DNA from 4 places in the Acidovorax sp. 69 genome. Region 3 is predicted to be linked to each of the others. Evidence: predicted binding sites of a transcription regulator. Region 3 holds the regulator's gene; each other region holds the start of a gene.
The links. The regulator sigma-54, encoded in region 3, starts transcription at its own class of promoters, with help from an activator protein. The targets are predictions, from matches to a motif close to TGGCANGNAANCTGCTTT.

Region 1 (5,493 bases), 3.1 Mb from region 3:
AAAGCGCCTCAGACCGAGGCAAATTCGCACGCGCAAAATGATAAATTGAGTTTTATTATATCCTCAATTTTATCATTTATTTCAATTTAATGCGCGTAAACCCTTATACCGAGTCACACCAGGCCACCCCGGTACCCCCGCTCATCCCTGCAGTGCTTGTAGCGGTGCACACGCTCCGCACAGTGCACCGTCCCCCCCATTGGGCGCGTAACCCTGCCACCCGCCGCCTGCCAGTGGTCAGCACCACCCAGGAACCCACACCAAAGAGCCTGGCGCAAACGTCGCCGCCGGATGCACGCCCCTTCTTGGTGCAGTCAAACTGGCACACACATTGCATGCACTGGAACAACGGCCCACGGGGCCATGTATGCCCAGGTGCAATGGCGCACCCGAGGAATGCGAGGACGAAGGCGTCCCCACATGCGGTTTCGAACCATCGAACCCGCATTGTGTGGGCGCCTTTTTTGTTTTCTGGCCGGCTGTGGTGAGAGAACGCCGCCCCTTTTTTAGTGCGATAACCCATGCTTCACTTCCGAGAATTCCTCAAGTCCGGCCACGCGCCCACGCTGTGGTCGTCCTTTCTGTATTTCGGCTTCTCGTGCGCTGTCTGGGTCATCAACGGTGCGATGGCGCCGTTCATCCGGGACAGCTTCCAGCTCACGCCCACACAGATGGGGATGATGCTGTCCATCCCCATTTTTGCGGGCGCGCTGATGCGGTTTCCGCTGGGCATCCTGGCGCAGTACATCGGCCGCAAGCGCGCCACGCTGGTCGAAATGGCGGGCATCTTTGTCGCCATGGGTTATGGCTACCTGTTCGTGCACACCTACAACGACCTGCTGGCCATGGGCATCCTGCTCGGGGTGGCAGGGGCCAGCTTTGGTGTGGCACTGTCGCTGGGCTCGGGTTCGTTCCCTCCACGCTACAAGGGCCTGGCCATGGGCATCGTGGGTGCGGGCAACGTGGGCACGGCCGTGGCCGCCTTGCTGGCCCCTGCTCTGGCCCAGAAGTTCGGCTGGCAGGCCGTGTATGGTTTTGCCGCCGTGAGCGTAGCAATACCCGCCATCGTGATGGCGGTGTACGCCAAAGAGCCACCCGACCTGGCAGCCCATTCAAGTTTCCGTGATCACATTGCCTGCCTGTTCGAGAAAGACGGCTGGGCCTTCAGCCTGATCTACGCCGTGACCTTCGGTGGCTTCATTGGCCTCACCACCTTCCTGCCCAGCTACTTTTATGACCAGTTCAACGTGAGCAAAGTGCAGGCGGGGCAACTGACCATGATGGCGGCGTTTTTGGGCGCCGCCCTGCGTGTTTTCGGCGGCTGGCTGTCGGACCACTGGGGCGGCGTCAACACACTGACCGGCGTGTTGGCCATCACAGCCGTCAGCATGGTCTTGTGTGGACTGGCCGAAAACTCGCTGCCCATCACCATGCTGCTGTTCCTGGTGTGTTTCGCAGCCCTGGGCGCAGGCAACGGCGCACTGTTCCAGCTGGTGCCCCTGCGCTGGCCGCTGACCACTGCGGTGGCGGGATCGATGATCGGCGAGATTGGCGCGCTCGGTGGTGGCCTCATTCCCAATGGCATGGGCATCTCTCGCCAATACACCGGCACCTACCTGTGGGGCTTTGTGGGTATCGCCGTGTGCGCCGCCGCCATGCTGGTGCTGCTGCGTGTGATGCAAATCCGCTGGACAAGAACGTGGGCGGAAAAGGGCGGCCGTGCGCGCAGCGCATGACGTGCGCCAGCACGTAAGCGCGCAGCGCATGACGTGCGCCAGCACGTAAGCGCGCAGCGCATGACGTGCGCCAGCACGTAAGCGCGCAGCGCATGCCGAACTTTCGCCAAAAGGGAAGCCGGGCACGCAGTGCCTGAGCTGGCGATAGCCAGCCAATGCGCAGCATTGCCCACACTTTCGCCAAAAGGACGCCGTGCGCGCAGCGCGTGAACGGCGCTGCAGCCAAGGCGCCAAGCCCACACCCATGATGTTCAAGCAAAAACAGGCTGTAGCGCTTGTGCGAAAAGCGCTGACAGCTATTATTTTAGTAGCACATCACTTTTTCCCTTTCACTCACCGGGGCAAAAACAGCAGCCAGTAAACCAGCAGCAGATTCACCAACACGCTCACAGCCAGCGCGATCTTCCACAGTGCCGTGGCGTCGCGCTGCATCAGCGGTTGCGGGCCAGGGGCAGACAAGGGGCGTGAAGCGCCACGCTCCAGCGCCAGCAGCAGTTCCTCGGCCGTCTCGAAGCGCTGCGTGCGGTTGCGGGCCACGGCCTTCAGGGCGATCTGGTCGAGCCAGATCGGCACGCCCGGGTTGTGGCGGCTCGGGGCCACCGGGTCGCGGTGGTAGCGGCCCAGTTGGTAGGGCACCACCTCGCCATAGGGCAAGCGCCCGTGGCTCAGCAACTGGTAGAGCGTGACACCCAGTGCAAACAAATCGCTGCGCGCGTCGGGCAACTGCCCCTCGGTGTCACCGCTTTTTTCGTAGCCCGGCCATTGCTCGGGGTTCATGTAGCTGGGTGTGCCTGCGTGCAACTGGCGTGTGGCCTCGGGCTCGCGTCCCGAGAGGGCCACACCCAGGTCCAGCACACGCAGCACCCCGTCGTCGCCCAGGTGCAGGTTGTCGGGCTTGATGTCCCGGTGCACCACCCCCTGGCGGTGCAGCCAGCCCAGCACGCGAACCGCCTGCACCGTGACCGACAGGGCCTGGGCCACGCCCAGGTACTCGCGGCGGCGCAGGCGCTGGCCCAGCGTGTCGCCCGCATGCCAGTCATACAGCAGGTAGAACGCGCTGGCGCCCTGGCCGGTGCTGCCCAGCCCCGCCGGCCAGTCGTTGAGCCATGCCAGGTGCGTGACGGCCTGGCCCGACTGCATGCGCCGCGCCACCCAGGCCTCATGCGCCAGGGTGGCGCGCTCCTCGGTGTCATGGGCGCGCGAGGGCAGCAGGGTCTTGAGGGCGTACAACCGCTGCGTGACGGGATCACGCACCTGGTAGATGCGGTGAATGCCACTGTCGGCCACCAGGGCCGTGACCGTGAGGTCGTCCACCGTGTCGCCCACTCTCAAGAGCGGCAGCACGGGCAGGTCCTGCGCTCGGCGGGATTCATCCTGCAGCGTGGCCTCCAGCGCGCCCTGCACACGCACCACCAACGCCGTCACGTTGTCGCTGCTGCCCCGGCGCAGCGCGGCCTGCACCAGCTCATCGCTGAGCGCCTGGGCCGCCACGTCTGCCTGGCGCAGCAGCTGCCGCAGTTCGCGCTCGGGCAGGCTGCCATGCACACCGTCGGACAGCAGCACGAACAGGTCACCACTGTGCAGCTCACCCTGGCTGTAGTCCACCACCACATGGTCGTCGAGTCCCATGGCACGGGTGAGCTGGTGCGCAAAATCCCGCTGCGCCATCACATGGTCGGCTGTCAGCAGTTGCAGGCGCCCCCCCCGCAGCAGGTAGGCACGCGTGTCGCCCACATGGGCCAGCGTGTACGACTGGCCGCGCAATACCAAGGCGGTGAGCGTGGTAAGACCCACGGCCGGCTGACGACGCCGGTTCATGGAGGCCAGCCAGCCGTTGTGTGCGCTCAGGATGCGATCCAGCGCCACCGTGGTGTCCCAGGTCTCAGGGGTTGCAAAGTAATCGCCCATCAAGGTGTTCACGGTGGTCTGCGCGGCCTCGCGCCCCTTGCCGCCCGTGCTCACGCCATCGGCAATCGCGGCGATGGCGCCGCGCTCACGATCACGCCCTTGCCCCACCGCGAGCGCAGCGAAGTCTTCATTCACGTCCTTGCGCCCTGCCTGCGAGGCCTGACCGACATCCAGTTCAAAGCTCATGCACCAGCTCCATGCAGGTTCTGTGCCCAAGGTGGTGCATGCCAGCGCATGTCTGTCGGCCCCGCGTGGATGCCATCACCCACCAGCGTGCCCTCGGTAGCCCACCCCTTCGGACCAGCGCACTGGGCAACCCAGATCAGTGCGCCTACTCTGGCACGGGCATTGCTTAACAAGGGCAACGACCCGGCAGGGTCACGCAATTCACCCGTGCAACGGCGCACTGAGGAGTTGTAAGGACGAAGGCGTCCCCACATGCGGTTTCGAGACCTCGGAGCAGCATCGTGTGGACGCCTTTTTTGTTTTGCGAATCGCCCAGGCGATCGAACCGACGGAGTCACGATGAAAAAGCTCAAACTGGTGATGGTGGGGAACGGCATGGCCGGTGTGCGCACGCTGGAAGAGTTGCTCAAGATTGCTCCCGATCTGTATGACATCACGGTGTTCGGCGCCGAGCCCCACCCCAACTACAACCGCATTCTGCTGTCGCCCGTGCTGGCGGGCGAGCAGACCATCGACGAGATCATTCTCAACGACTGGTCCTGGTACGCAGACAACCACATCACCTTGCACACCGGCTTCACGGTGACCGAAGTCGACCGCGTGCGCCGCGTGGTCACGGCCACCGGCGCAGCGGGTGACGTGATCACTGCCGAGTACGACCGCCTCATCATCGCCACGGGCTCCAACCCGTTCATCCTGCCCATTCCCGGCAAGGACCTCAAGGGCGTGCTGGCCTACCGCGACATTGCCGACACGCAGGCCATGATCGACGCGGCCGCCACCTACCAACACGCCGTGGTCATCGGCGGCGGCCTGCTGGGTCTGGAGGCCGCCAACGGCCTCATGAAACGCGGCATGCAGGTCACCGTAGTGCATGTGGGCGACTGGCTGATGGAGCGCCAACTCGACGATGTAGCCGGCAAGATGCTGGAGAAGTCGCTGCAGGAGCGTGGCATGAAGTTCCTGATGGGTGCGCAGACCCAGGAGCTGGTCGGCAACGCCGAAGGCCGTGTGGCCAGCGTCAAATTCAAGGATGGAACCGAGGTCCCCGCCGACCTGGTGGTGATGGCCGTGGGCATCCGCCCCAACACCGCCCTGGCCGAAAAAATGCGCCTGCACGTGAACCGCGGCATTGTGGTGAGCGACACGCTGCAAACCACCACCGACGCCCGCATCTACGCCGTGGGCGAATGCGCCGCACACCGGGGCATAGCCTATGGTCTGGTGGCTCCGCTGTTTGAGCAGGGCAAGGTGCTGGCCAACCACCTGGCCGAGTTCGGCATCGGCCGCTACCAGGGCTCGCTCACGTCCACCAAGCTCAAGGTCACGGGCATCGACCTGTTCTCGGCCGGCGACTTCCAGGGCGGCGAGGGCACCGAAGAAATCGTGATGAGCGACCCCTTCGGCGGTGTGTACAAAAAGCTGGTGCTCAAGGACGACAAGCTTGTGGGCGCCTGCCTGTATGGCGACACGGTGGACGGCAGCTGGTACTTCAAGCTGCTGCGCGACGGCCGCAGCGTGACCGACCTGCGCGACAAGCTCATGTTTGGCGAATCGCACCTGGGCGATACCGGCCACCAGGGCCAGAGCAAGGCCGCCGCCATGGCCGACACCGACGAGGTCTGCGGCTGCAACGGCGTGACCAAGGGCGCGATCTGCAAAG
Region 2 (5,493 bases), 1.6 Mb from region 3:
CTGCAGGTCCAGCGTCTTCTGCGCTGCGTCCACCAAAGCCAGGCGGCTGCTGTATGCCGCTTGCGGCCCACTCAGCAATACAAACCCCGAGGGTTGTCTCGCCCCCTGGGCCGCTCTGCGCGCCGTGACTAACTGGCCCAGCGCTGTGTCGCTGGGGGCTTGCAAGGCGATGGTGACGGGTCGGTCCACATCTTTGGGCAAGCCCGTGCAGCCCCCCATGGCCATTGCAGCAACCATGGCGATGGCCAGCCCAGCGCGGCGAGTGGCCGCCGATACAAGGACGGTGGATGTGGGCAGGTAAGCCATGGTGCGATTGTGACCTTGGAGTTGTCAGGAGCAGGTGCTCGGAGCCTGCGCAAAGGCATTTCATGGAGTCTGATACCCCCAGAACGGCGGCAGGTGCACTGCTGCGCATGGCCCAAGCCGCAGTCGGACCAGCGACCCAGCGAGGATTTGCGACGCTGCAGACACTGCCTTTTCGGCGCAGCCCTTCGGGCAAGGCAGCCGGCAACCGGTAACCGCACCCGGTGTTGTACACATTGCCCAGGCCACTTGCCTGAACGCTGACGCGGGCCTAGGTCGCAGCGGCTGGCTTCCTAGTGAGCACCATGGAATGACATTGAACAGGCGCTAAGGTACATCCGTGAACAGTCCTCGCCTGTCGGACGAAGCTCCAATCCGCGGGAGTTGCAGGCGGAAATGAACGCACTTGGAGTACATGGTCTTGGCGCTGGGCGCTGGCCAACCTCACCAGCTCACTTCGCGGTCTGGTGTGGCACTGATCTTGTGAATGGACAGGTCGGCCCCGTCGAACTCTTCTTCTTGCGTGAGCCGCAGGCCGACGGTTTTCTTGAGGATGCCGTACACGATGGTGCCGCCCATCACGGCCCATGCCACCCCCAGGCCTGTGCCGATGAGTTGTGCCGATAGGCTGACGCCACCCAAGCCACCCAATGCCTTGCTACCGAAGATGCCCGCGGCCAGCCCGCCCCAGGTGCCGCACAGGCCATGCAGGGGCCAGACTCCCAGCACATCGTCGATCTTCCACTTGTTCTGGGTGAGCGTGAACATCAGTACAAAAATGGCACCTGCCACGGCCCCCACCACCAGCGCACCCAAAGGGTGCATCAGGTCCGAACCCGCGCAGACGGCCACCAGTCCGGCCAGTGGACCGTTGTGCACGAAGCCAGGATCGTTTTTGCCCAGCAGCAACGCAGCCAGCGTGCCTCCCACCATGGCCATGAGCGAGTTGACCGCCACCAGGCCTGAGAGCTTGTCCAGGGACTGTGCGCTCATCACGTTGAAGCCAAACCAGCCCACCACGAGCACCCACGCTCCCAGCGCCAGAAAGGGAATGTTTGACGGTGGGTGCGCGGAAATCGCGCCGTCCTTGCGGTAGCGGTTGGCGCGCGATCCCAGCAGAATCACGGCAGGCAGTGCGATCCATCCGCCCATGGCGTGCACCACCACCGAGCCTGCAAAATCATGAAATTCCTCCCCGGCGACGGCTTTGATCCAGGCTTGCACACCGAAATGCTGGTTCCAGGCAATGCCTTCAAAAAAAGGGTATACAAAGCCCACGATGACGGCCGTGGCCATGAGTTGCGGCCAGAACTTGGCTCTCTCCGCAATTCCGCCCGACACGATGGCCGGTATCGCGGCTGCAAACGTTAGCAAGAAGAAGAACTTGACCAGCGCATAGCCACTTTGCTGCACCAGCGATTCCGCCCCCATGAAAAAGTGCGTGCCATACGCCACGCTGTACCCCACCACAAAGTAAACGACGGTGGATACTGAGAAATCCACCAATATTTTCACCAGCGCATTCACCTGGTTCTTTTTGCGGACCGTGCCCAGCTCCAGAAAGGCGAAACCTGCATGCATGGCCAACACCATGATGGCCCCGAGCAGAATGAACAAGGCATCCATGCCCTGTTTGAGTGCATCCATAACATCCTCGCGCTTGTGATTGATTGATTCTGGTGCGTTGTGAGTGTTTGCAACAGATTTGCACCAATATAAGCAAAATTTGTGCCTGCTATTGGTGCGAAAATTTGCACCAATCTGGAGCGTTGTCGCTGGGTGTTGGGCCGCTACCCGTTTCGATGACACCTTGTAAAGGCGGATTGTTAGCGTCAGTGCAATCGTGATCAGCAGTGCCAATCGAACTGGACTTCACCCGGTTCAATAGACACCTATCAAGGTCGAAATTGAATTGGAGAGTGAGAAATGAAGAGAGTGAGATACCCGGCTGAATTCAAGGCGGAAGCCGTCAAGCAGGTGACCGAGCGTGGTCATGGGGTAGTGGATGTAGCCAAGCGATTGGGTATGTCGGACAAAAGCCTGTACCTGTGGGTGCGGCTTGCCAAAGAGCAATCGAGTGCAGGGGGGCAGAAACAAGCCAACTCAAGGCCGAGGTATCCCGGCTAAAAGCGGAGCTCAAAAGGGCCAATGAGGAGCGTGACATCCTAAAAAAGGCCGCAACGTACTTTGCCAAGCTGTCCGTGTGAAGTACGCATTCATGGCCGAACACAAAGGCCAGTTCCGACTCAGCAGCATGTGCCGCGTTCTGCGCGTACAGCGCAGTGGCTACTACGCCTGGAAGGCCAATCCAAAGTCCAAACGCGCCTTGGCCGACGATGTCTTGCTGGCCAGCATCCGGCAGTCCTTTGACGACAGCCATGGAATTTATGGAAGCCCACGCATCCTGCGGGACTTGCGAGAGGACGGTGTGACATGCGGTCAAAAACGTGTAGCACGCCTGATGCGCCAGGCCCAACTGCGCTCAGTGCGTGGTTACAAGCGGCCACGCTACCGGGTCGGCCTTCCTGCGACTGCCGCACCGAACCGGTTGCAACGTGAGTTCACGGTCACGCTACCGAACCAAGTCTGGGTCACCGACATTACCTATATCCGAACCCATGAGGGCTGGTTGTACCTGACGGCCGTTATTGACCTGTACTCGCGCATGGTGGTCGGCTGGTCGATGAACTCCAGCATGGCTACAGAGTTGGTGTTGGATGCGCTCACGATGGCTGTGTGGCGCAGGCGCCCAACGGGCCCCGTGATGATCCACTCCGACCAAGGAAGTCAGTTTGGCAGTGACGACTTCGCCCGCTGGTGCAAGGACAACCAATTGGTGCCAAGCATGAGCCGGCGTGGAAACTGTTGGGACAACGCGGTAGCAGAGTCCTTCTTCAGCAGCTTGAAGAAGGAGAGAATCAAACGCCGTATCTATGCCACCAGGCAAGATGCCAAGTCAGATGTGTTTGACTACATCGAAGGTTTTTACAATCGAATCCGTCGGCACAGTCACCTCGACCAACTGAGTCCGCTGGCATTCGAACAACTCCGAAACGGAAGTTGAAATATGTCTACGAAACCGGGTGAAGTCCAAGCTTGTTTGCGCGAAACAAAATGAAATAAACCGAAACTGCGTCGAGACGACGCGCAGCGAGCTATTCGGCACCATCAGGGGCATGTTCAACACCGTCCTCGAAAGGACTGCATCATGAAACCCTGGATCAAGAAAACCCTGATGGGCATTTTTGGCGCTTCCATTGCGGTAGGTGGTTTGACGGCCTGTTCCAGCAGTCACTCGCATCGGGGCCCGGTGAGTGCTGAGAAGATGGCGGAGATGCGTGCCAAGGTGGTCGAACGGGTCGGTAGCAAGTTGGATTTGAACGACGCGCAAAGGGCCAAGCTCAACGTCTTGGCTGACAAGATGGAGGCACAGCGTGCAGCATTCATTGGCACGACAGCAGACCCACGCGCGGAAATGCGGGCCATCGTCGCGGGCGAAAAATTTGACCGTGCGCGCGCGGAGACCTTGCTGGACGAGAAGACCCGTGCGGTGCAGACAAGCAGTCCTGAAGTGATTGGTGCGCTGGCCGATTTTTATGACAGCCTCAACCCCGAGCAGCAGAACAAGGTGCGTGAGCTGATGCAGCGGCGCAAGGGCTGGCTGGCGCGCGGCTGATGGCGGGGTGCTTCACATGTCACCCACGCTGGAACCTATTCATCGCCTGGCGCAAGGCGTGCGCACGCATGGGTTAGCGCTGCTGGCCGGTATGCCCGACCCCCATGACGAACTGATGTCCCTGGTCTGGGGGCCGCGCTTTGACCGTGAGCATGCGCTGGAGCTGCTGGCCCGCCAGCCGGAAGCTGCGGTCCATACCTTGCCGGTCTTGCTCGCAGCTGCCGATCATTTCGATACGCTCCACGCCGGAGCCCAGGGTCGCTTGCGCCGGCTGATCGTGAGACATCGCGCATTGTGCGGGGCGGACGATTGCGTCGCCGGGACCATTGGCGGGATGAGCACCTGACGGTGTGAGAATTGCGCATGTATCGCATCCTGCTCATTGACGACGACGCACAGTTGGGCCCGCCGCTGGCCACCTATTTTCAGCGGTTCGAGCTGGAGTTGATCCACGCTCTCAAGCCCAGCGATGGGCTGACACAACTGGGTGGAGGGGGCTTTGATGCCGCCATTCTGGATGTCATGCTGCCTGAGATGGATGGGTTCGAACTGTGCCGCACCATCCGTAAGCAGGGTGACCTGCCCATCGTGATGCTCACAGCACGCGGCGAAGTGATGGACCGGGTTGTCGGGCTGGAGTTGGGGGCGGACGACTATCTGCCCAAGCCCTTTGAACCGCGCGAGCTGGTGGCACGCTTGCAGACCGTGTTGCGCCGGCGGCGGGCGCCAGGGCAGGGCGCCGCCGCAGGTTCGCTGGAATTTGAAGGATTGACCATCGACCACGCCCGCCGCAGCGTGCTGCGCCAGGGGGTGGTCGTGGAGCTGACGGGGACCGAGTTTGACCTGCTGCACCTATTGGCCCGGGAGCCTGGCAAGGTGTTCAGCCGCGACGACATCCTGAACCAGTTGCGTGGCCATGAGGCCGAGCTGTACACCCGTGCTGTCGACATCGTGGTGAGTCGGCTGCGCAAGAAGCTGGAGCCACTCGACTGCATCAAGACGCTGCGCAATGCCGGTTATTCGTTGGCCTTGCGGCGGGCCGCACCATGAGGATTGGATCGACAGCCCAGGATCCAGACTGCCCGTGGCATCGCCGTGCGCGGCATGCGGTGGGGCACTCGCTGCGCATCCGCCTGGTGCTGGTGTTCATGGCATTGGCTGTGACGGTGGCGGTTACTTTCATGGGCGGGGTGCAAAAGGCTGTAGCGGTGGGGTGGCGTGAGGCAGCCCGCCCGCTGCTGATGGACTATGTGGACCGGCTCACCGCCGAGATTGGCAGTCCGCCGAGCATCGAACGTGCGCAGGCCATTGCCAACCGCTTGCCCGTCACGCTGCGCATCGACGGCCCGCAGATTCATTGGGCTTCCCATCCTGACCAACCGCGCCCGGATTGGATGAGCGACAAGTTTCGCAAGGAGGATCGCTGGGCAGGTGATGAGAGCGGGCACAGCTTGCTGCAGCGCACCACGGCGGATGGACACCACATCGAGTTCGGTTTGAATGCGCTGTCCTGG
Region 3 (5,493 bases):
CAGCAGCATCACACCGGGCTGCTCACACGGCGGCATGCGCTGCAGGGCGTCGCCACCGCGCAGTTGCACGGCGTCGGCCACGCCAGCACGCTCGGCATTGCGCTGGGCAAAATCGACCATGCGGTGGGCCACATCACTGCCAAATATGGGCACAGTGCTTGTCTGTATTGCGCCATCAGCTTCGTTTTTTATAGCAGTCCAGACATGGGGCTGGAACGGCAGCAGTTTTTCGAACGCAAAGCGGCGCAGCATGCCGGCCGGAATGCGGCAGGCGATCTGGGCGGCCTCGATGGCGATGGTGCCGCTGCCGCAGCAGGGGTCGTACAACGGCTGGGGGTTGTCACCGTGCGGGTCCCAGCCGCTGGCGGCGATCATGGCAGCGGCCAGGGTTTCTTTCAGCGGCGCGTCGCCCTTGTCCTCGCGCCAGCCGCGCTTGAACAGCGGCTCGCCCGAGGTGTCGATGTAAATCGTGGCTTCGTCGGTGGTCAGGTGCAGGTGGATGCGCACGTCGGGCCACTGGGTGTTCACATCGGGCCGCACACCGCTCTTGGCGCGGAAGCGGTCGGCCACCGCGTCCTTGACCTTGAGGCCCGCGAAGTTCAGGCTCTGCAGCGGGCTGTGCTGGGCGGTCACCTCGACCTTGAAGGTCTGGCGCGTGGTGAACCAGATCTCCCAGGCCACGTCACTGGCGGCGGCGTACAGGTCGTTTTCAGAACGGTAAGGGCGGTGGGCCAATTGCACCAGCACGCGCTGGGCCAGGCGGCTGTGCAGGTTGAGCAGCAGCGCATCGCGCCACGAGGCACGCAGCAGCACGCCGCCACGGCCCATGAGCAGGTCTTGCCCCGTGAGGCCGGTGATGGCGTGCACCTCGTCGGCCAGAAAGCCCTCGACGCCGGCGGCGCAGGGGAGGAAAAGTTGGAGTTGGTTCATAAGACTGGCCGAAAGGATACGCGCTCAGCCTCTCAGGCGCGCAAAAGCAGCAATTGGCGGATGGACTCGGGGATGGGCGCCACCTTGCGGTCGGCCTTGCCAATGAAAACGATGCCGATCTTGCCGCGCGCCACCTCGCGGCCCTCGGCCTTCTCGGTCATGCGAAAAACGAGGTCAAAACCGTAGCGATTGAAGTCCGCAGGCGCCATCTCCACCCGCATGGTCTCGCCGTGGAAACCTTCCGACTTGTACTGCGCCACGATGTCGCCCACCACGATGGACAACCCACCCACATCGGCCTCGGGGTAACCCAGCGACTGGAAGAAACGCACGCGCGCCTCGGACACCAGGCTGAGCAGTTGCGCGTTGTCCAGGTGGCCGCCCTGGTTGACGTGGCTGATGTAGATCTGCATTTCGGTGGAAAAACCGAAGTGCGCAGGAAGGTCGAAAACGATGCGGGCCATGGTGGAGCGGCGGGTAGAAGGAGAAATAGCAGAACGGAAAAACCAGGTGGGCGCACCCACCTGCCAGCACATCTACAGCGCCTTGCGCAGATTGGCTGGCGCAATTTTGAGCGCCTCGCGGTACTTGGCCACCGTACGGCGCGCGCATTCAATGCCCTGCTCCTTGAGCATTTCAGCGATCTGGCTGTCGGACAGCGGCTTGGCGGGGCTTTCTGCCGCGACGAACTGTTTGATGAGGGCGCGCACGGCGGTGCTGGATGCATTGCCACCCGTCTCGGTGCCCAGGCCCGAACCAAAGAAGTATTTCAGCTCGTAGGTGCCAATCGGCGTGGCCATGTACTTGGCGGTGGTCACGCGGCTGATGGTGGACTCGTGCAGGCCCAGCTCGTCGGCAATGTCGCGCAGCACCAGCGGGCGCATGGCCAGTTCGCCATGGGTAAAGAAGTTCTTTTGCCGCTCGACGATGGCGCGCGACACCCGCAGGATCGTGTCGAAGCGCTGCTGGATGTTCTTGATGAACCAGCGCGCTTCCTGCAGGCGCTGCTGCATGCCCTGGTGGCCCTCGCCGCCTTTGTGGCCGCGCAGGGCGCCGGCGTAGATGTCATGCACGCGCAGGCGCGGCATGACGTCGGGGTTGAGTGCGACGATGAAGTTGTGCTGGCCATCACGCCCATTGGCGCGCCCCGCTTTGCGCACGATGACGTCGGGCACGATGATGTTGCGCTCCACATCGACAAACCTGCGGCCTGGGCGCGGTTCCAGCCGGGCAATCAGGGCCATGGCTGCGCGCGTGCGTTCTTCGCCACTGCTGCCGCCTTCGCTGCAGGCCTGGGTCAGGCGGCGCACGTCGCGCCGGGCCAGCATCTCCAGCGGCTGCTGGCAGATGCGCAGTGCCGTTTGCACCGTGTCAGGGTCGGCATCGCTGTCTTCATCCTGCGCCAAGGCGTTGAGCTGTAGCGTGAGGCACTCCGCCAGGCCGCGTGCGCCCACACCCACAGGCTCCAGGCTTTGCAGCAAACGCTGCGCCACAGTAAAGCGGTGCACCAGCTCTTCGATCTGTTCCAGATCCTCGGGGCCCGCCAGGCTGACGGCCAGCTCTTCCAGGGGGTCTTCCAGATAGCCGTCGTCGTTGAGCGACTCGATGAGAAAGCGCAGCGCAGCGCGGTCGATCTCGGACAGGCGCAGCGCCAACGCCTGGCGGTGCAAAAAAGCGGTCAGCGATTCATGGGAGCGGGCCAGCTCGGTGGCGTCGGCCTCATCGCCTTCGGAGTCGTTGCGCGTGCGGGCAGGGGCATCTCCGCCCCACTCGGCGTCGTTGGGCGCCATCTCCACGGTACCGTCGCCGCTCCAGTCGGGCTCGTCGGAGCCAGCGCTGGAGACTTCAGCATCATTTTGGCTTTCAGTGCTTGTGCTGCTTGCGCTAGTAGCTCCTGAAAAAATAGCATCGTCCGCGCTGTAGTCATCGGCCTGTGCGGGCGTGTCGGCCGCTTCCAGGCCAAACTCTTCGCGCGGAGCTTCGTCGGCATTGCGTTCGAGGAACGGGTTTTCGTCGAGCATCTGCTCGACTTCCTGCGAGAGTTCGAGCGTGGACAACTGCAGCAGCCGGATCGACTGCTGAAGCTGGGGGGTCAGTGCAAGATGCTGCGAGACGCGCAGCGAGAGACCTGGCTTCATCACATGCGGAAATGTTCGCCCAGGTACACCCGGCGCACTTCGGCGTTGTCCACGATCTCGGACGGCGTGCCCTGCGCCAGCACGCGGCCGTCGCTGATGATGAAGGCGTGATCGCAGATGCCCAGGGTCTCACGCACGTTGTGGTCCGTGATCAGTACACCGATGCCCCGCGCTTTCAGGAAGCCGATGATGCGCTGGATCTCGATCACGGCGATGGGGTCGATGCCCGCAAAGGGCTCGTCCAGAAGAATGAAACGCGGCTGGGTGGCCAGGGCGCGAGCGATTTCAACGCGGCGGCGCTCACCGCCCGACAAAGCCATGGCGGGCGAGGCACGCAGGTGGTCCACGCGCAACTCTTGCAGCAGGGCCGTCAGGCGCTCTTCAACGGCGTCACGTGAGAGCGGCTGGCCGTCATCGCCACGCTGCAACTCCAGCACGGCGCGCACATTCTCTTCGACCGAGAGCTTGCGAAAGATGGAGGCTTCCTGAGGCAGGTAAGACAGCCCGAGCCGCGAGCGGCGGTGGATGGGCATATGGGCCACCGATTGGCCGTCGATGCGGATGTCGCCCTCATCACTGCGCACCAGACCCACGATCATGTAGAACGAGGTGGTCTTGCCCGCGCCGTTGGGGCCGAGCAGCCCCACGACCTCGCCCTTTTGAACCGTGAGTGACACGTCCTTGACGACCTTGCGGCTGCCATAGGACTTGGCCAGGTGCTGAACTTCCAGTCGGCTGCCGGCCTGGGAGTCAGGGCCGGAACGGTCAGGCGGCGCGCTCACTTCGCGTCGCCGCCAAGGCTGTTGCTGGGCCGCAGCACAGGGGCTGACGAAGGCAGTGCCGGCACCGGTGCTGTCGCGCCGGGCTTGGGGTCCTTGGGCGCGAGCACCGCGCGCACGCGGCTGCCGGAGGCTGGGGCGTCGCCCGCTGCATTGGCTGCAGGGGTCCGCTGGCCATCCACAGTGAACACATCGGTGAGGTTGTTGTAGACGATCACGGCGCCCGTGATTTCGTCGCTGAGCATCGCCCCACGGTAGCGGCGCAGCTCGGCACGGGTAATGAAGCGCACGTTGTCGGCCTTGCCGTCGTACTCGATGACTTCGCTCTCGCCTTCGATGAACTCATCAGGCACCCCGGCCAGCGTGTCGCGTTTTTGGCGGAAAAAGGCCCGTTTACCGGCCTCCGCCGTGACTACGCCATATTGATAGCCATCAGCATCCTGGCGCACATCCAGCCGCGCACCGCGCAGCACGATGGTGCCCTTGGTCATGACCACGCGGCCCGAAAACACGCTGGTCTGCTTGAGTTCATCGTGGCGCAGGGCATCGGCCTCGATGTTCATCGGTTTGGCGCGGTCTGCCTTTTCGGCGTGCGCCACGCCCAAGGGGCCAAGCAGGGCTGCGAGCAAGAGAAGGGGGATGAGGCGATGGTTCATAGGGCACGAATCTTGCAATCATTGTATCCACCCGTTGGCCTTCACCACGAAAAAAGCCCGCTTGTGCGGGCTTTTGAGGGGGTGCCAGACGGTAGGCGGCAGCTTAACGTCAGCCTTTGCGGGCCGTGGTGGCCAGGTATTCCACCACTTGCAACACGGTTTGCATGCTGCCAGCCATGGTGCCGTCTGTGTAGAACTTGCCAGCAACACCCATCGAAGGCACGCCCTCCACCCCGTAAGCGTCCTGCAGCTGCGAAGCGCGACGGACCTGATTGGACACGCCGAAGGAGCCGTAGACCTCCTTGAACTTGGCGACATCCACGCCTTGCTGGGTCACCCAGGCCAGGATTTCATCGTCCTTGGCCAGCTTCGCCTTCTCCACATGGATCGCACGGAACACCTTGGCATGCAACGCTTCGAGCTTGCCCATGCCTTCGAGCGCGTAGTAAAGCTTTTGCTGTGGCACAAAGCTGGCGTTGAACGCCACGGGGACACGGCGGATGCTCAGATCCTTGGGCGCCGCTTTGACCCAGGCGTCCAGCGTGGGCTCGAACGCATTGCAATGGGGGCAGCTGTACCAGAAAAACTCGATCACATCGGTCTTGCCAGCGGGCGCGTCGGGCGCCACGGGCTTGTCCAGCCGCTTGAAGTCCTTGCCCTCCTTGAACTGGCGGGCCTGGGCCAGCGCGGTGTTGGCCACTGGCAGCGTCAGGGTGGTAGCAGCAACTGCGGAGGCGGCGGACAAAGAAAACTCACGGCGTTTCATGACAAAGACTCTCCTGGTTCGGGTATGGGGGTGTGAGCCAAGGCTCAGTAAAAAGTTCAGCGCTGCACGCGCACCAGGGCAGACTCCACCCCAGCTGCATCAAGCTTTTCCTTGAGTTGCTCTGCGTCGTCGCGCTTGGTGAACGGGCCCACCCGCACGCGGAAAACCGCACGGCCGTTTTGCTCACGCTCGCTCACGCGGGCCTCCCAACCCAACATGGCCAG
Region 4 (5,493 bases), 1.6 Mb from region 3:
GAATCCGCATTCCATGGGCAACACCCTTCCTTCCATTCCTGCCAAGCGATACTTCACGATTGGTGAGGTTGCGGAATTGTGCGGCGTCAAACCCCATGTCTTGCGCTACTGGGAGCAAGAATTCACACAACTGCGCCCCATGAAGCGGCGTGGAAACCGGCGCTACTACCAGCATCACGAGGTGCTCATGATCCGCCGTATCCGGGACTTGTTGTATGACCAGGGGTTCACCATCAGCGGAGCCCGTAATCGTCTTCAGGAACTTGTGCATCCGGCACGTGATGAGTCCGTGGTAGGTGCTACAACGATGGAGTCATCGAATGCCGAGTTGCCCAGCATGTTGGTGGACGGGGCGCGTGATCTTTCCATCGATCCGAAGAACTTCATGTTGGACTCGAATGCAGTGCGTAGAGAATTATTTGAGATTCGCGCGCTACTTTCTTTGAATTGAGTTTTTTCTGCATATAATCTAAGTCTTGTCGGCGTGTAGCGCAGCCTGGTAGCGCACTTGCATGGGGTGCAAGGGGTCGCGAGTTCGAATCCCGCCACGCCGACCATTGATAGCAAAAGCCCAGAACCGAAAGGTTCTGGGCTTTTTTGCTTGTTGCAGTTCACTGTGTGTCTCGGTGCGAATATCGCCTCGCACTTTGTGCTGCGGCAGGACAAGGGGCTGCAGCCTCTTGTAGTGACGGGTGACATGCAGAGGCGAATATTGGGCCTCAAGACCGACAACAGGAAGCCCGACTGGGCCGAGGACCTTCATGATCGATGGACTGGTGGCCGGAAGGCTTTATGGCGAGACGGAGCGGCGCATGGACAAGGCGGGCAAGGCGTTCACGCTGGCGAAGGTGCGGGCCAGCACGGCCGACGGCGAAATACTGTTTGTGAACGTCATCGCGTTTGACGGCGATGTCTGCGCCTCCCTTCATGCTCTTCAGGATGGAGATTCCGTGGCGCTTTCGGGTAGCCTCACGCCCCGAGTCTGGACGGATAAGCAAGGGAATGCCCGGCCCGCATTGGACATGGTGGCGCATCGCTTGATGGTGTTACCGTGAGCCGATGGCTGAACCTTTGATGGGATGGCGCGTTTGGCTGCACTGCGTCTGCAGTGCTGTATGCCTTGGGCTTTTGTGAGCAACACTGTGTCTGGTGGGGCGCTATTGACCTCACTTGCATTGCTGGGCACCGCATCCATGCATGTAACTGTACGGGCATTGATGATGAAGCCGATGGCATTTGCGGCGCTATCACTCCAGCGTTGCTAGGAGCGGGTTTTGTAGGGATTCGGCTTTTCGGGCGCAAATCCCAATGCCTTGAGTTCATCCTCACTCAGGTGCAACTCCGTCAGCTCTGGTTGTCGCGCCTCCACGGCGCGGCGACGTTCAAAGTTGGTTGGAGGCCCTTCCTCCATTTGTCGACGGTCTTTGCCGGTGCGCCGATCTGCGGCGATTCTGCGTTCCATACTCATGCTGATGGCCTGCTGATGGATGGTTTTTGTGGGGCTTCGAATGGGTGCCAACGCTTCTCTGTCACGGACGGCCGGAGAAGGAATGTCCGCGCTATTTGCAGTCTGCCCGAGTTGACTCCATTTGCAAACGAAAAAAGAGCACTCGACAGGTTGAAGGTATCTTGACGGCGGCCTTGATGGATTGTTGACCACTGTCCAAGGATCGCATCTCCGCAGTTGTGCCATGGTTTTCCCGGGGCGGAGCGCATGTCGCGGGGAGGGGGGCGCAGGTTCACGCCTCTCAAAAGCATCTTGGAGTTGTGGACTTACCTGCGGTGCGATGTTTTCGAGTCCCCACATTGGGGATGCAGGGTGCACCTCCATGATGCATTCAGCCCCCGGCAGTCAAAAGAAGTCGAATGGACGCCGCCAACTTCCGTTTGTGCACTGGTTTGTCGAGGGGTGTTGAGGTGGCGTGGATATTGCTTTTGAAATGTCGGTCCTCCGGTAATGCTGCCCTCTGGACCTATTGAATCCCTCCGCTAAAGATGGCGGAACCCAAGCGAGTGATGGGCTAGCAGGCCCACGTTTGGTCGTTCCAACCCACACCCCGTGCTGTCTGCGGAGGGTGAGGTGCTATGCATCCCATGACGGGCGCAATTTGCACTCATCCTGCACTCTCCTTTGCGGAGCACGGGGCTATTGCAGGATGAAAAGCATGAAGATTGTTCTCATTGGCCACGGCATGGTCGGCCACAAGTTCCTCGAAAGCCTGGCCGAGACCGGCATCACCGGCGTCGAAGTCACCGTGCTCTGCGAGGAGCCACGCCCCGCCTACGACCGGGTGCACCTCTCTGCATTCTTCAGCGGTACCTCGGCCGACGAACTCTCCCTGGTCGAGCCCGGCTTCTTCGAGCGCACCGGCTTCACGCTGCGCCTGGCGGCGCGCGCTGCCTCGGTGGACCGCCGCATCCGCACCGTGACCACCGCCGATGGCGAAGTGCTGCCCTACGACAAGCTGGTGCTGGCCACCGGCTCCAACCCCTTCGTGCCCCAGGTGGCCGGCCGTGACCGTGAGCACTGCTTCGTCTACCGCACCATCGAGGACCTGGAGGCCATGCAGGCCTCGGGCGCAAAGTCCAAGACCGGCGTGGTCGTGGGCGGGGGCCTGCTGGGCCTGGAATGCGCCAAGGCGCTGAGCGACATGGGCCTTGAAACCCATGTGGTCGAGTTCGCCCCGCGGCTGATGGCCGTGCAGGTGGACGAGGGCGGCGGCCGCGTGCTGCGCGCCAAGATCGAGGAACTGGGCGTGCAGGTGCACACCGGCCGCAACACGCAGGAGATCACCGACGGCGCCCGTGCGCGCCACCGCATGGTGTTTGCCGACGGTACGTATCTGGAGACTGACATGATCGTCTTCTCCGCCGGCATCCGTCCGCGCGATGACCTGGCCCGCCAGTGCGTGCTGGCCATCGGTCCGCGCGGCGGCGTGGCCATCGACAGTGCCTGCCGCACCAGCGACCATGACGTGTATGCCATCGGCGAATGCGCGTCGTGGAACGAGCAGACCTTCGGCCTGGTGGCGCCCGGCTACGACATGGCCCGCGTGGCGGCCCGCCATATCGCAGGCGACGCCGACGCGGCCTTCGTCGGCGCGGACATGAGCACCAAGCTCAAGCTCATGGGCGTGGACGTGGCCAGCATCGGCGACGCGCATGGCAAGACGCCCCACAGCCGCAGCTGCCAGTATGTGGACGAGCGCCGCCAGGTCTACAAGAAGATCGTCATCAGCGAAGACGGCAAGCAGCTGCTGGGCGCCGTGCTGATCGGCGACGCCACCGAATACGGCACGCTGCTGCAGATGGCGCTCAACGGCATCGCGCTGCCCGAGGACCCCGAGTTCCTGATCTTCCCGTCCAGCGACGGCAAGGCCAAGCCCGGCCTGGGTGTGGACGCCCTGCCCGACACGGCGCAGATCTGCTCGTGCAACAACGTCACCAAGGGCGGCATCTGCGCCGCCGTGGGCAACGGCGCCTGCACCATCGCCGAGATGAAGGCCTGCACCAAGGCCGGCGCCACCTGCGGCGGCTGCGTGCCCCTGGTCACCCAGGTCATGAAGGCCGAGATGGCGCGCCGCGGCATGGCCGTGAACAACCACATCTGCGAGCACTTCGCGTACTCGCGCCAGGAGATCTACCACCTGGTGCGCGTGGGCAACATCAGGAGCTTCGAGGACCTGATGGCCAGACACGGCAAGGGCATGGGCTGCGACATCTGCAAGCCCGTGGCGGCCAGTGTGTTCGCATCGTGCTGGAACGAGTTCGTGCTCAAGAAGGAGCTGGCCGGCCTGCAGGACAGCAACGACTACTACTTGGGCAACATCCAGAAGGACGGTACCTACTCGGTGGTGCCGCGCATGCCCGGTGGCGAGGTCACGCCCGACGGCCTGATCGCCGTGGGCCAGGTGGCCAAGAAGTACGGCCTGTACACCAAGGTCACGGGCGGCCAGCGCGTGGACCTGTTCGGTGCGCGCGTGGAGCAGTTGCCCACCATCTGGGAGGAGCTGATCGCCGCCGGCTTCGAGTCGGGCCATGCGTACGGCAAGTCGCTGCGCACCGTCAAGAGCTGCGTGGGATCGACCTGGTGCCGCTACGGCGTGGGCGACAGCGTGGGCCTGGCCGTGGAGCTGGAGCACCGCTACAAGGGCCTGCGCTCGCCGCACAAGATCAAGTTCGGTGTCTCGGGCTGCACCCGCGAATGCGCCGAAGCGCAGGGCAAGGACATCGGCATCATCGCCACCGAGAAGGGCTGGAACCTGTACATCTGCGGCAACGGCGGCATGAAGCCGCGCCACGCCGAGCTGTTCGCGTCCGACCTGATCAAGGAAGACCTGGTGCGCATGATCGACCGGGTGCTGATGTTCTACGTGCGCACGGCCGACCGGCTGCAGCGCACCAGCACCTGGCGCGAGAACCTCGAAGGCGGCCTCGGCTACCTCACGGATGTGCTGATCAAGGACAGCCTGGGCCTGTGCACCGAGCTCGAAGCCCAGATGCAGCATGTGGCAGACACCTACCAGTGCGAGTGGAAGACGGCCATCACCGACCCCGAAACGCGCAAGCGCTTCCGTTCATTCGTGAACAGCGACAAGGCCGACGAGAACGTGCTCTTCGTCGAGGAGCGCGGCCAGATCCGTCCGGCGCGCGCTGACGAGCGCGGCCCGACAACGGCCAAGGTTATTCCCATTCGTCAGGCCGCTTGAAAAGGATCAGAACACCATGAGCGCACTCCCCATGAATAGCAGCACCGACTCCCTGGCCTGGACCGACATCTGCGCGGTCGATGACATCCTGCCCAGCACTGGTGTCTGCGCGTTGGTCGCCAATCGCCATGTGGCGGTCTTTCGCACTAGCAGCGATCAATTTTTTGCCATCGATAATGTGGACCCGAAATCCGGGGCCAGCGTGCTGTCACGCGGGCTGATCGGCAATCTGGGTGACCGTGTCGTGGTTGCCTCGCCGCTGTACAAGAACCATTTCGACCTGCGCACGGGCGAATGCCTGGAGGCGCCCGAGCATTCGGTGAGCGCCCACAGCGTACGTGCGGTGGGAGGGCGTGTCAGCGTGGCCAGCGTGCCAGCAGCCTGACACAATCACAGCCACATCGCGGCCTCCTGCTGCATCAACCACAACCCAGGAATATTGCATGCTTGACCCGGCGGCGACCTTGTCCGTATCGAACCTTGTTCTTCGTTCCAAGCAACTGGAGATCGATGCCGTGCGCCATCTGGCCAGCCGGGCCGAACTGGTGGACGTGATCGGGCAACTGATCCAGGGCTTGCAGCGCGAGCGGGGCGCATCGGGGGCTTTTTTGGCGTCCAAGGCTCAGCGGTTTGCGGACATGCGCTTGCGGGTTGTTGAAGAGGTGGGGCCCCTGGAGGCGCAACTGCGCGAAGTGTTTGCCCAGCACACCGAGCCTGCACAGGGCGCTACTGCCAAGGCCTTGTCGTTGATGGCTTGGGCCTTGCTTGGCATGGAGTCGTTGCC

Region 1: nirB (nitrite reductase large subunit NirB) is a predicted target of sigma-54. The motif match lies at 3,982-3,999, and genes of this name have one in related genera.
Region 2: CLU85_RS09800 (ammonium transporter) is a predicted target of sigma-54. The motif match lies at 2,020-2,037, and genes of this name have one in related genera.
Region 4: nirB (nitrite reductase large subunit NirB) is a predicted target of sigma-54. The motif match lies at 1,919-1,936, and genes of this name have one in related genera.

Annotation. Positions count from the first base shown of each region.
Region 1 covers NZ_PGEP01000001.1:3,589,498-3,594,990, forward strand. Annotated here, with positions in the region: gene CLU85_RS16480 (nitrate/nitrite transporter) at 522-1,736, shown strand; gene CLU85_RS16485 (bifunctional protein-serine/threonine kinase/phosphatase) at 2,070-3,830, opposite strand; gene nirB (nitrite reductase large subunit NirB) at 4,170-5,493, shown strand, end outside.
Region 2 covers NZ_PGEP01000001.1:2,135,972-2,141,464, forward strand. Annotated here, with positions in the region: partial or broken gene CLU85_RS23115 (phospholipase D-like domain-containing protein) at 1-306, opposite strand, end outside; gene CLU85_RS09800 (ammonium transporter) at 748-1,950, opposite strand; partial or broken gene CLU85_RS09805 (IS3 family transposase) at 2,230-3,367, shown strand; gene CLU85_RS09810 (Spy/CpxP family protein refolding chaperone) at 3,512-3,979, shown strand; gene CLU85_RS09815 (hypothetical protein) at 3,996-4,325, shown strand; gene CLU85_RS09820 (response regulator transcription factor) at 4,343-5,029, shown strand; gene CLU85_RS09825 (cell wall metabolism sensor histidine kinase WalK) at 5,026-5,493, shown strand, end outside.
Region 3 covers NZ_PGEP01000001.1:488,100-493,592, reverse strand. Annotated here, with positions in the region: gene CLU85_RS02260 (class I SAM-dependent RNA methyltransferase) at 1-930, opposite strand, end outside; gene CLU85_RS02255 (thioesterase family protein) at 963-1,394, opposite strand; gene CLU85_RS02250 (RNA polymerase factor sigma-54) at 1,467-3,068, opposite strand; gene lptB (LPS export ABC transporter ATP-binding protein) at 3,068-3,850, opposite strand; gene lptA (lipopolysaccharide transport periplasmic protein LptA) at 3,847-4,503, opposite strand; gene CLU85_RS02235 (thiol:disulfide interchange protein DsbA/DsbL) at 4,613-5,269, opposite strand; gene CLU85_RS02230 (SPOR domain-containing protein) at 5,326-5,493, opposite strand, start outside.
Region 4 covers NZ_PGEP01000001.1:2,092,954-2,098,446, forward strand. Annotated here, with positions in the region: gene CLU85_RS09580 (MerR family transcriptional regulator) at 14-451, shown strand; tRNA gene CLU85_RS09585 (tRNA-Pro) at 481-557, shown strand; gene CLU85_RS09590 (single-stranded DNA-binding protein) at 762-1,055, shown strand; gene CLU85_RS09595 (hypothetical protein) at 1,262-1,468, opposite strand; gene nirB (nitrite reductase large subunit NirB) at 2,166-4,709, shown strand; gene nirD (nitrite reductase small subunit NirD) at 4,726-5,094, shown strand; gene CLU85_RS09610 (nitrate- and nitrite sensing domain-containing protein) at 5,153-5,493, shown strand, end outside.